2 linked regions of the Promicromonospora sp. Populi genome follow. The protein of the gene in region 2 interacts with the protein of the main gene of each other region in a pairwise test. Links are inferred from orthologs where the notes say so. Each region holds a gene or a part of one and is shown on either strand. Other genes may lie near its edges.

Evidence for each region.
Region 1: the proteins of AB1046_RS11835 (region 2) and AB1046_RS08550 interact in binary tests that used the Escherichia coli proteins (3 or more experiments, as listed by UniProt). The link is inferred for Promicromonospora sp. Populi from one-to-one orthologs.

What each region holds. Positions count from the first base shown.
Region 1 is NZ_CP163528.1:1,894,182-1,900,310, reverse strand. The notes cover bases 1,957-4,950. They hold AB1046_RS08550 (sulfurtransferase TusA family protein), read right to left. Parts: upstream 3,566-4,950; coding sequence 3,347-3,565; downstream 1,957-3,346. Other genes in these bases: AB1046_RS08545 (cysteine desulfurase family protein), read right to left, coding at 3,562-4,719; erpA (iron-sulfur cluster insertion protein ErpA), read left to right, coding at 2,911-3,264; AB1046_RS08560 (hypothetical protein), read left to right, coding at 2,190-2,768; nadA (quinolinate synthase NadA), read right to left, coding at 1,957-2,149. Outside these bases: AB1046_RS08575 (acyl-CoA thioesterase), read right to left, coding at 1-267; AB1046_RS08570 (DJ-1/PfpI family protein), read right to left, coding at 315-908; more of nadA, read right to left, coding at 923-1,956; coxB (cytochrome c oxidase subunit II), read left to right, coding at 4,990-5,913; ctaD (cytochrome c oxidase subunit I), read left to right, coding at 5,913-6,129. UniProt on the Escherichia coli protein: Sulfur carrier protein involved in sulfur trafficking in the cell. Part of a sulfur-relay system required for 2-thiolation during synthesis of 2-thiouridine of the modified wobble base 5-methylaminomethyl-2-thiouridine (mnm(5)s(2)U) in tRNA.
Region 2 is NZ_CP163528.1:2,601,586-2,607,670, forward strand. Bases 914-3,863 are described here. They hold AB1046_RS11835 (cysteine desulfurase family protein), read right to left. Parts: upstream 3,057-3,863; coding sequence 1,770-3,056; downstream 914-1,769. Other genes in these bases: mnmA (tRNA 2-thiouridine(34) synthase MnmA), read right to left, coding at 914-1,773; AB1046_RS11840 (phenylacetate--CoA ligase family protein), read right to left, coding at 3,115-3,863. In the rest of the region: AB1046_RS11825 (hypothetical protein), read right to left, coding at 1-507; more of mnmA, read right to left, coding at 520-913; more of AB1046_RS11840, read right to left, coding at 3,864-4,710; AB1046_RS11845 (hypothetical protein), read right to left, coding at 4,707-5,735; AB1046_RS11850 (PhoX family phosphatase), read right to left, coding at 5,908-6,085. UniProt on the Escherichia coli protein: Master enzyme that delivers sulfur to a number of partners involved in Fe-S cluster assembly, tRNA modification or cofactor biosynthesis. Catalyzes the removal of elemental sulfur from cysteine to produce alanine.

The sequences.
Region 1 (6,129 bases), 710 kb from region 2 along the record:
GGACCGGCGGTACTTCACGGTCGACGCCGCGACCACCGGCGCCCAGCCCTTCGTGCGGGCGATCGAGAACATGCCGAGATCGGCGATCTGGTTGTTCCGGGCAACGTCCATCATCTGCAGGTACGTGCCGTTGTTGACGTGCAGGTTGGAGTCGAGGTCCTGGAGCGCTACCCGCATCCGGGTGACGGACGGGTCGAACAGGGACTGTCCGGGGCGGGCCTTGCGGGGGAAGAGTCCGGTCCAGGTGAGCTGGAACATGCGAGCCATGGAGTGAAGGTTATACCGAGAACCGGAAGTATCAGATACCTGTCTGGTCAGCGGGGCTGGTGCTGGATCTCGTTGCGCACCGACCTGGCCACCGCCGCCGACTCGAGCCGTTCGACGAGGTGCAGCGCCATGTCGATCCCCGCCGACACACCCGCGGAGGTGACCACGTCGCCGTCGTCCACGTACCGCGCCTCGGTGTCCACGAGGATGCTCGGGTCCAGGTCGGTCAGCTCGTCGTAGTGGCTGTGGTGCGTGGTGGCGGGCCGCCCGGCCAGGAGGCCGGCGGCGGCGAGCGGCAGGGCGCCGGTGCAGACGCTGGCCATGATCGGGGTCTGCTTGCGGATCTGGCGCAGCCACTCGAGGTGGCCGGGCTGGGCCAGCAGGGGCCGGGCACCCATCCCGCCCGGATAGACCAGCACGTGCAGCGGCCCGACGTCGTCCGCGCCGTGTGCCGGCAGGATCCGCAGCCCCTTCGCGAGCCGCACGCCCGAGCCGTCCCAGGAGAAGGTGCTCACCGTCGGCCGCAGCTCCTGCGAGTGGGAGCCCCACTCCGCGAACACCTCGAAGGGCCCGACGACGTCGAGCTCCTCCGCCCCGTCGAAGACAAAGATCCCGATGCGCAGCCCGCCGTTGCCGCTCACACGCTCACACCCGTTCAGATTCCGGGAAGGGCCAGCATCTGGTCGAGCGCCACGCGGGCCCAGTGCGCGTCATCGGCGTCCACGACTATCCGGTTCACCACACGGCCCTCCACGAGGGACTCCATGGCCCACACCAGGTGGGGTAGGTCGATGCGGTTCATGGTCGAGCAGAAGCACACGGTGGAGTCGAGGTAGTGCACGTTCTTGTCCGGGTGCGCCGCTGCGACCCGGCGCACCAGGTTGAGCTCGGTGCCGATCGCCCACGAGGAACCCGGCTCGGCCGCGTCCAGCTGCTTGATGATGTATTCGGTGGAGCCCACGTAGTCGGCGGCCGTGACCACCTCGTGCTTGCACTCGGGGTGCACCATCACGTTGATGCCCGGCACCGCGGCGCGGATGTCCGTGACGTTCTGCTCCGAGAAGCGTCCGTGCACCGAGCAGTGGCCGCGCCACAGGATCATCCGGGCGTCGCGCAGCTCCTGGTCGGTCAGCCCGCCGTTCGGCTTGCGCGGGTCGAAGATCACGCAGTCGTCCAGGGACAGCCCGAGCTCCAGCACCGCGGTGTTGCGGCCCAGGTGCTGGTCGGGGAGGAACAGCACCTTCCCGGTGCCCGCCGCGACGTCGTCGGTGCCGCCCGCCTTCTCGAAGGCCCAGCGCAGCGCGACCTCCGCGTTGGAGGACGTGCACACGGTGCCGCCGTGCCGCCCGGTGAACGCCTTGATGGCGGCCGACGAGTTCATGTAGGTGACGGGGACCGTCGAGTCCGCGATGCCCACGTCCTGCAGCACCGCCCAGGCCTCCTCGACCTGGCCGATCGCCGCCATGTCCGCCATTGAACAGCCCGCCGCGAGGTCGGGCAGCACCACCTGCTGCTGGGGCGAGGTCAGGATGTCCGCGCTCTCGGCCATGAAGTGCACGCCGCAGAACAGGATGAACTCGGCCTCGGGCCGGGCAGCTGCCTCGCGCGCGAGCTTGAAGGAGTCGCCGGTGACGTCGGCGAAGTTGATGACCTCGTCCCGCTGGTAGTGGTGCCCCAGCACAAACGCCCGGCTGCCCAGGGCGGCCCGTGCGACGCGGGCCCGTTCGACGAGGTTCGGGTCGCTCGGCGCGGGCAGGTCGCCCACACACTCCACACCGCGCTCGGAGGCCAGGTCACGGCCCTGACCGAGCAGCAGCAGCGGGGACGACGCGGGCTCGGAGAAACCGGAGAGTTCAGCCAGCAGAGTGCTCACGCTCCCCATGATGACACGCGGTGGTGACACGCAGTCAGGACGTGCCACGATGCCTGGTGTGCACGTGCTGCTGCTAGCCGAGACCCTGCCCGACGCCGAGCGACTCGCCTCCGCGTGGCGCGACGCCGCGCCCCACACCGCGACCGAGACGCGCGCGGTCCGGGTCCCTGGCGCCGTCGGGGTGTCCGCGGTCGGACCGGGGCCTGCGCTGGGCCACGCGCCGAGCGGCGGGGGCGTGCTGCTGGCCGGTGCGGCGATCCCCGTGGGCCGCCCGGACGCCGTCGGGCCGCAGGATGCCGGGCCCGCGCACCCGGGCCCGAGTGCGCCTGGGCCCGCGTCGTCCGCCCTGCCCCGCGCCGAGGGCGCGGCGCTGGCGGAGGCCGCCGCAGGCGCCGACGTCGTAGTGGCGTACGTCACGCGGCTCGACGGCGAAGGCCTGCACCGCGGGGTGGTGGTGGAGGCTGCCGCGGCCGCCGCACCGCACGCCGTGCCCGTCGTCGTGATCACCGGCCGCAGCGAGGTGAGCAGGCGCGAGTGGTCGACTGCGGGCCTCAGCGGGGTGCACGAGGTGACCGACGGCGACGTCGCCCGCATAGCCCGGACCTGGACGCCCGGCTGGACGCGCTGAACCCCGGACGGTGATGGGCACGGGCGTTGCTTGGGCGTACGCTTTGAGAACAGACCGGTACACGGGAACAGACGGGCCGATCGATGGGTTGGCACCGCTGAGACATCGACTACCGGTATGTCGAACACGATCGGGAGATGACATGACCGACACCACCACGGACATCGGTACCCACGGCGTCACCGTCACGGACGTCGCCGCGGGCAAGGTCCGTAGCCTGCTCGAGCAGGAGGGCCGCGACGACCTGCGCCTCCGCGTAGCGGTGCAGCCTGGTGGCTGCTCCGGGCTGATCTATCAGCTCTACTTCGACGAGCGGGTGCTCGACGGCGACGCGCTGCGCGACTACGACGGCGTAGAGGTCGTCGTGGACAAGATGAGCGTGCCCTACCTCGACGGCGCGACCATCGACTTCAAGGACACCATCGAGCAGCAGGGCTTCACGATCGACAACCCGAACGCAGGCAGCGCGTGCGCTTGCGGCGGGTCGTTCTCCTGATCGAAGCCTGAATTCGGCTGTACGACGGCGGGCCGGTCACCTTTACGGGTGACCGGCCCGTCTGTCGTCGGTGAAGTTGTCGTCAGTGGAGGCGGACCGTGACCGCCCAGCCGTCCTCGTCCTCGACGGTCGCGACGTGCTCGTGGCCGCGCATGCGGCACCACGCCGGCACGTCGAGCTTGGCGGCGGGGTCGGTCGACAGCACGGTCAGCTCCGTGCCGGCGGGCAGGCCCTTCGCGGCCGCCGCGAGCCGGATCACGGGCAGCGGGCAGCGCAGCCCGCGAGCGTCCACCAGCGTCACAGCCCGCCCACCCCGAGCATCTCGCGCACCCGGGCCACGGCGTCGGGCAGGACCGCGCAGAAGCGGTCCACCTCCTCGGCAGTGGTCGTCCGGTCCAGGGCGATCCGTACGTTGCCGTGCGTGAGCACCCCCATCGCCGCCAGCACGTGCGAGGGCTCCAGCGTGCTCGCGGTGCACGCCGAGCCCGACCCGACCGCGAACCCGTGCTGGTCCAGCTCCGTCACGAGCGCCTCGCCGTCCACGTAGAGGAACGAGAACGTGGCCACGTGGGGAAGCCGGCCCTCCGGGTCGCCCACCACCTCGACGTCGGGGATCCGTGCCACCTGGGCCCGCACCCGCTCCACGAGCGCCCGGCGCCGGGACTCCTGCGCCACGCGGTCGGCCTCGACGGCCTGCAGCGCCACCGCCGCGGCGAACGCGAGCGGCACGCTCACGCCGCCCGGCGCCCACGGGTCCTCGTCCTGGGGCCCGACGGGCGCGGTGCGGACCCGCTGCCGGGCGGCGAGCACCCCGACCCCCGCGGGGCCGCCCCAGTCGGCGGGGTCGGCGGCCAGGAGGTCCCAGGTCTCGGGTACCGCGACGTGCCCGACGCTCGCCCCGGCGTCGACCAGCAGGGGGACTCCGGCCGCGCGGGCGGCGTCGTGCACCGCCTCGACAGGCTGGATTGTGCCCACCTCGCCGTTGGCGTGCTGGAGCGCAGCGAGAGCGACACCCGGCGCCCGGACGGCGGCGGACATGGTGTCGGCGTCGACCCGGCCGAGCCGGTCCACTTCCGCTGTGCGGCGCTCGCCGGCGACGTCGGCCGCGTGCAGGACCGCGGCGCGCTCGACCCCGCTGACGACGACGCCAGCGCCGGCCCGGCGCCGGGCGGCGGTGGCCGAGGCGACCGCCGCGTGGAGCGAGGCCGTGTGTCCCGGAGTGAAGTGCACCTCCTGGGTCCGCGCGCCGAGCGCGGCGGCGACCGCCTCGCGGGCGCCGTCCAGCAGGCGGGCGGCGCGCCGGCCCTCGGCGTGCAACCGGCGCGGGTCGGCCCAGCCGTCGGCGAGGGCCTGCTCGAACGCCTGCCGGGCGAGCGGGTGCCACGGTGCGCGCCCGCCGTTGTCGAGGTGCACCCGGCCGGGGGTACTGGGAGTGCCGGGGGTGGCGTGGCTCACACATCCTCCTGCTGTCGCGGTGGTCCAGCTGATCCTCGCACCCGCGCGTGCCGCCGTCCGCGAGCATCGTTCTGACACGACTCAGGTGGGTGTCCTGAACAGCCGCGATGCGCGCCCCGGGTGCGGAATGAGTCACGTCCCGCGGGGTCCCTTCCGGGCATCATCACGGCCCGGGGCGCGCTAGGCTGCATCCCATCGAGGACGAAGGTTCTGCGTGGAGCTCGGGAGGAAACCGGTGCGACGCGCCGGACGAGACGTGAAAGGCCTCCCTTGCACTCGCAGCGACCTACCCGCACCAGGCGGGCCATCTTGCGCGCGTCGGCTCTTGCCGTCGGCGTCGCACTGCTGGCTTCCGGCTGTGCCAGCGAATCTCTTCAGCGCGGATACCTGCCCGGCTATTCCGACGGGGAGGTGACTAACCAGACCGGACGCATCACGGACCTGTGGGTGGGCTCGTGGATCGCCGCCCTTGCCGTGGGCATCCTGACCTGGGGCCTGATGCTGTGGTGCATCGCGGCCTACCGGAAGCGCAAGGACGACCACCAGCTCCCGATCCAGACGCGCTTCCACCTGCCGCTCGAGCTGATGTACACGGCAGTGCCGATCATCATGGTGCTCGTGCTGTTCTGGTACACCGACCGCGACATGACGGAGATCAGGGCTGTCGACGGCACCGCGACCGAGCACATCCAGGTCGTCGGCAAGCAGTGGAGCTGGGACTTCAACTACCTCGACGCCGACGTCTACGACTTCGGTGAGCACGAGGCCGACCCCGGTGGGGTCACCGCGGAGGACGAGCTCGACGGCGCCGTCGGAACCTCGACGTCCTTCCCGACGCTCTACCTGCCGGTGAACGAGACGGTGGAGTTCACGCTCGACTCGCGCGACGTCATCCACTCGTTCTGGATCCCTGCGTTCCTGTACAAGCAGGACATGATCCCGAACCGGACCAACACCTTCCAGGTGACGCCGACCCGCGAGGGCACGTACGCGGGCAAGTGCGCGGAGCTCTGCGGTGAGTTCCACTCCGGCATGCTCTTCAACGTGAAGGTTGTCTCGGCGGAGGAGTACGAGGCCCACATGGCGGATCTCGCCGCCAGGGGCCAGACCGGTGCGCTGGGCATGGACCTGGCTCGCACGGCCGGCCCGGTGGACAACCCGTCGGAGACCGAGGAAGAGGAGGCTGACCACTGATGGCCGCAGCGACCACCCACGAGCTGGTCCCGGGTCTCGCGCCCGGACGACAAACGCTCGGCCGGACCGTCGTCAAGTGGATCACCTCCACTGACCACAAGACGATCGGGTACCTCTACCTGATCACGTCGTTCCTGTTCTTCTGCATCGGCGGCCTGATGGCGCTGCTGATCCGGGCGGAGCTCTTCGAGCCCGGCATCCAGCTCGTGCAGAGCA
Region 2 (6,085 bases):
GGCGAGCTGCACGGTCACCTCGGCGCCGGGCACCTGGGCCAGCAGGTCCGCCACCAGCGTGCCGACGCTCTCGGCGAGCGCCAGACCCAGGTCGCGCCGGGCGCCGGCGTCGGCCAGGACCCGGTCCCCGCGGGCCGACCACAGCTGGGCCGCCAGCGTCCACGGCCCCAGCAGCTCCACCGTGAGCGGGCCCGCGTGGCCGTGCGCCGCGATGGCGAGCGCGCCGAGGTCCTCGCGCCAGAACGCCTCGGCCCGCCGTGCGTCCGCGCCGGGGCGCTCGGTGAGCTTCCAGCCGTGCGGGCCCAGCTCGACGGGCATCTCGGTCAGGAGCACCGCCGTCCGCCCGAGGGCGTCGGCGCCCGGGCCACGCTGGGGCAGCTGCGTCAGGAAGGGCACCGGGTCGACCCCCGTGGGCAGCTCGGCGAGCTCGCCGAGCGCGGTCTGCTGCGCCTCGAGCACGTCGCGCTCGCCACCGGGCCACGGTCCGTGCCCGCTCACAGCAGTCATCGTTCTCCTTGTTCAGATGTTCGACGCCGGTGCCCGCCAGGCTCGGGAGACCGTTGCCTGGCCCAGCACGCGCGTACCGCGGTAGACGACCACAGACTGGCCCGGGGCCACACCACGCAGGGGCGTCCCGGTCAGCTCTATCTCCATCGCCGGCCCGGATCCGTCCGTCTCTCCATTGCCCGACGGCGGTCGCTCCTCGTCACCATACGCGTCGCTGACCTGGGCGATCGACCGCACCCGTGCCGGGACGGGCGCCCCGTGCGCGCGCACCTGCACCTCGGCGTCGAACCAGCCGTCCGCTTCGACCACCGACGGCAGCACGTCGTCGAACCACAGGGCCTTCTCCCCCGCGATCCGGTCCACGCTCAGCAGCTCGGCGGGCCCCACGACCACGGTGTTCGTCGCGGGCTGCACGTCCACCACGTACCGCGCCCTGCCGTCGGCGGCGGGGCGCCCCAGGGCGAGGCCTCGGCGCTGGCCCACGGTGAACGCGTAGGCGCCGTCGTGCTCGCCCACCACGTCGCCCGAGGTGTCGACCACGGAGCCGGGGCGGGAGCCCAGGCGGGACTGCAGAAAGCCGCGGGTGTCACCGTCGGCCACGAAGCAGATGTCGTAGGAGTCGGGCTTCGCCGAGACGGACAGCCCGCGCTTCGCGGCCTCGGCCCGTACCTCGTCCTTGGACGCGAACCCGCCCAGCGGGAACATCGCACGCGCGAGCCGCTCCGGCCCGGCGACGGCCAGCACGTAGGACTGGTCCTTGGCGTCGTTCGGCGAGCGGTGCAGCTCGCGCACGAGCCGCATGCCCGACGTCGGCCCGCCATCCTCCGCGACCGACGCGTCCGACGCTCCTGATGCGACCGGCACCTCTCGCGTGACGATCTGCGCGTAGTGCCCGGTCGCTACGGCGTCGAACCCGAGGGCGGTCGCCTTGTCGAGCAGGGCCTCGAACTTGATGTGCTCGTTGCAGCGCACGCACGGGTTGGGGGTGCGGCCGGCCTCGTACTCCGAGAGGAAGTCGGCCACCACCGTCTCCTCGAAGCGCTCGGACAGGTCCCACACGTAGTACGGGATGCCGAGCACGTCGGCGGCGCGGCGGGCGTCACCGGCGTCCTCGATGGAGCAGCAGCCGCGCGATCCCGTACGGAACTGGTCCCGGTTGCGGGACAGCGCCATGTGCACGCCCACGACGTCGTGACCCGCCTCGACAGCGAGCGCCGCGGCGACCGCGGAGTCCACCCCGCCCGACATGGCGGCCAGCACCCTCATGCCCCGCCCCCGATCGTGCGGCCGGACACCAAGCCCGCGGCCTGCGCCCGCGCGACGACGTGCGGCAGTGCGTCGACCAGCCGGTCGACGTCGGACTCGGTGGACGTCGCCCCGAGCGTGAAGCGCAGCGCGCCGCGGGCCTCCGTCTCGGGGACGCCCATCGCGAGGAGCACGTGCGACGGCTGCGGCACGCCCGCCTGGCACGCCGACCCGGTGGAGGCCTGCACGCCCGCCGAGTCCAGCAGGTACAGCAGGGAGTCGCCCTCCGCGCCCGGGAAGGTGAAGTGCGCGTTGCCGGGCAGCCGGTCGCCCGTCGCCGGGTCCGGGCCCCGCAGCACGGCCGAGGAGGCGGCGGCGCGCACCCGCGCGATGAGGTCGTCGCGCAGGGCGGACAGCCGGGCGGCGCGCTTCGGCATGCAGTCGACGGCGTGGCGCGCCGCGACGCCGAAAGCGGCGATCGAGGCGGCGTCCAGCGTGCCGGAGCGCACGCCGCGCTCCTGCCCGCCGCCGTGCTGCACGGCTTCGAGCGCCAGGTCGCGCTTGGCGAGCAGGGCGCCCACGCCGACGGGGCCGCCCAGCTTGTGGCCGGTGACGGTCATGGCGTCCACGCCCGACGCCGTGAAGTCGACCTCGGCCTGGCCGACCGCCTGCACGGCGTCGGTGTGCACGGGGATGCCGTAGGGGCGCGCGGCGCGCACCACGTCGCGGACGGGCTGGAGCGTGCCCACCTCGTTGTTGGCCCACATGACGCTGATCAGCGCCGTCTCGTCGGCGTGGGCGGCGAGCTCGGCGCGCAGGGCGTCGAGGTCGAGCCGTCCGTCGCCGTCGACGGGCAGGAGCACTATCTCGGCGCCCGCGTGCCCGGCGAGCCAGAAGGCGGGGTCAAGCACCGCGTGGTGCTCGACGGCGGAGACGAGGATCCGGGTGCGGCTCTTGTCCTGTGCGCGGCGTCCCCAGAAGATGCCCTTGATCGCGAGGTTGTCCGCCTCGGTACCGCCCGACGTGAAGATGACCTCGCTGGGCCGCGCGCCGAGCGACTTCGCCAGCGACTCGCGCGCCTCCTCGACCGCGCGCCGGGCCGAGCGGCCCGCGGAGTGCAACGACGACGCGTTGCCGGTGCGCTGCGCCTCGGCCACGAACGCCGCGAGCGCCGCAGCCGACATGGGTGTGGTCGCGGCGTGGTCGAGATAGGCGCCCTCGGGCGCACGCGGGGGTTCGGCGTGCGCGCCGCTCGCCGTCAGGGGCGTGCGTGCGGGATCGGGGGGCGGAGTCGTCACGGTCATCAAGTCTACGAACGTCGTCGAGGCCCGATCGCATCCCGCGGTGTGAGCCGCGCGACGGTCACCGCCTGGAGAACTCGTGGGAGAGGTCCATGTCCCACTGCGCCAGGGCGCTCCCGGACACCTGCCAGACGTACTCGTTCTTGAGCTTGCCGCTGTCCGTGGCGAAGGGTCCGGAGCGGTATCCGTAGAACGCGATGGTGGGCAGGGTGCCCTCCGGCGCGGTGAGCACCGCGTTGTGGAAGTCCCCGTTCCGGCGGCGGAGCTCTTCCGCGACGAGCGCCCGGTACAGGTCCTGGTCCAGCCGGTCCTGGTCCAGTGCGGCAGCGGCCGTCGCGGCCGCGGTGAGCTGGAGCGCGATGTGGAGCTGCCGATCGCCGCCGGCGTCCTCGTAGCTGATCAGGCGGTGGTTCTCGACCGTCTCCAGGAGCTCGGGGCTGCTGTGGATGACGTCGCGCAGCGCGTCGGGCCCGACGACGGCGCCGTTGTAGTCGACGGACAGGTCGGACCGCCCGTAGTGGAACAGGAGCGGGAGGTCGAGGAACTTCTCGGCGATCACGGCGTCGTGGCCGAGCTCCTTGAGCACCGGCAGGACCTCGCGCATGCGCAGCACGTGGCCGCGGTCGTGGATGTTGTACCGGATGCGGGGGTTGATGTTCCGGTCCCGGGCGATCGTGACGATCAGCTCGCCGTCGTCGTTGGTCTCCAGCAGGTAGTCGAAGGGTTTGAACTGGAAGATCATCGGGAGCACGCCGTACTCACCGGTCTTGGTCAGCCGTTCGGACAGGCGCGGGTCGTCGTGGATCGCGCGCCGCAGGGCGACGGTGAAGTCGGTCTCGATGCTGAGGTTGATCTCCAGGTCGCTGGCCCCGTAGGAGCCGAACGCGCTGTGGGCGTACCGGAGGATGTGCGAGCGCATGTCCTCGCTGATGCCTTCCCCGCCGAACGCGGCCACGATGTCGTACTCGCCCCAGGCCAGCCGGTCGTCGTCGAACAGGGACTTCAGGAACGGCGGGTAGCTGGTGATGATGTAGGTGTAGTCGGTCCCGAACTCCCGCATCGTGCTGATGATCTTGTCCTTGTCGGGGCCGACGGACTTGATCATCGTGACCTCGGTGAGCGAGGCCGTGACGTTCATCCCGGTGGCCCACGCACCGAGGGAGAACGCGTTCAGGACGAACGGCTTCTTCTTCAGGCTCGACGCGGTCCGGGCGAAGCCCACCTGGAGCAGCTGGCGCGTGGCGGCGCGCTCCTCGCGCCCGCGGACCCAGCTCGTGGGCTTGCCGGAGCTCCCGGACGACTCGTCGACCACGACGCCGCGGCGGGGCAGCTTTCCCCCGACGCAGCGCTCGGGGATGCTCCACCGTTTGACGTAGGACTCCTTGTCCATCTCCGGGATCCCCTGGAACGCTTCGGTGAGGGAGCCCTTGAAGGTCAGGCTTCCGTCCCGGTCACGTTCCGCGAGGAACGCGCGGTAGGCGGGCACCTGGTTCGCCGCGAGGTCGAAGGTGCGCCACGCGCGCAGCCGGCCCAGCCACCAGCGCAGCGGCTCGATGCCGGGCCCGAGGAGCAGCTTGTGCGTGTGGACGCTGTGCGTGAGCGGGCGGACGACGGCATCCACCAGGCCCACGAGGGCGAACGCGAGGAGGCGCTTCATGCGGTTGCTCCGATCAGCATCGACGCTGCGGGACGCCGGTGCGCCACGGGAGGGGTCTTGCTGTAGCCGAACCGGAACAGCATCCAGGCCATCCGGCCGGTGCCCTCGTCGGCGGCCACCGCCTGGGCGAACGCCAGGTGCGAACCGGGGTTGGTGATCACCGTGCCGAAGGGGTGGAGCCGCACCCCGTGCGCGGTGAGCTCGAGCCAGAGCCGCATGAAGGTGCGCCCAGCCTCGATGTAGTCCGCCGGCCCCGCGAACGGGCCCTCCAGCCAGCCGAGCTGGCGGACCCCGCGCATGGTGTTCAGGTACATCCAGCGGATCGCCCCGCCGACTACCGGCGCGTCCCACAGGCCGCGGTGCGACATGGCGAACCGGAGCAGGCCGCCGGGCATGAGCATGGCCTCGGCGCTCAGGCCGTCGGCCCGCTCGCGGGCGTCGTCCTTGCTGAACCGCAGCCAGGTCATGATCTCGCCGTAGACCGCGTCGTTGCGCAGGTCGGAGAACAGGGTCGCCTGGTTGATGTGCACGAGCCGGCGCACGATCCGGCGGTCCGCGGTGGTGCGGAACGTGTGGCCAGCGGCGTCCGCCACGGCCGCGGCGCCCACCACCACGTCGTCGGGCACGAGCCGGGCGTCATAGGGACGACGGGACGTGCGGCGGGAGCGGAACAGCTCCAGCCGTTCCCGGGCCGCGTCCGAGACGGCTCGCGGCGTGAGGGTCACCGTGCCCAGGCTGTGCAGCCGGTCGGCGCTGTCGAAGTCCATCTCGCGGTGGTCCAGGCTCTCCGCCACCGTGTACCCCAGCCCTTCCGCGACGGTGCGGAGCGACTCCAGGAAGACTCCCGCGCAGACGTGCCCGAACGGGATGCCGAACGACTCCGCGGGAAGGCCGAGGTCGAGGTCGTAGTAGAGCTCGGCGGTCCGGTCGTCGACAGGCCGGAGCTTGATCGGCTGCGAGTTGTGCGGGGAGGGGTAATGGCGCGCGTCCTCGACGACGAGCGGCCACGGGTCCACGTGTGACACCGGATCCTCCTTGGTTCGGCGCAGCCTGCTGTGCGGGTCGCACGCAACCTAGCGCGACCGCGGGCAGCACCGCCCGGAAGGTGGCGAAAGCGTTATGTGATCGGCAGTACGTCAGGTGGTCGGCAGCCCGGGCTGCCGACCACCTGACGTACTACCGTCGCCCGAGCGCTGGTTACGCGCCGGAGCCCGTGCGCTGCCACGGGAACGGGCCCGGGCCGTCGAACCAGCCGGGGCGGCCGCCGCGGCCCTCCTTGTAGACCTGCACGATCGACGGGCGCGGTCCGCGCCAGGCGCCGGCCGGCACGTCCTCGCCGTCCTGAAGGTAGTCCGGGAAGTACGAGTGCTGCGCG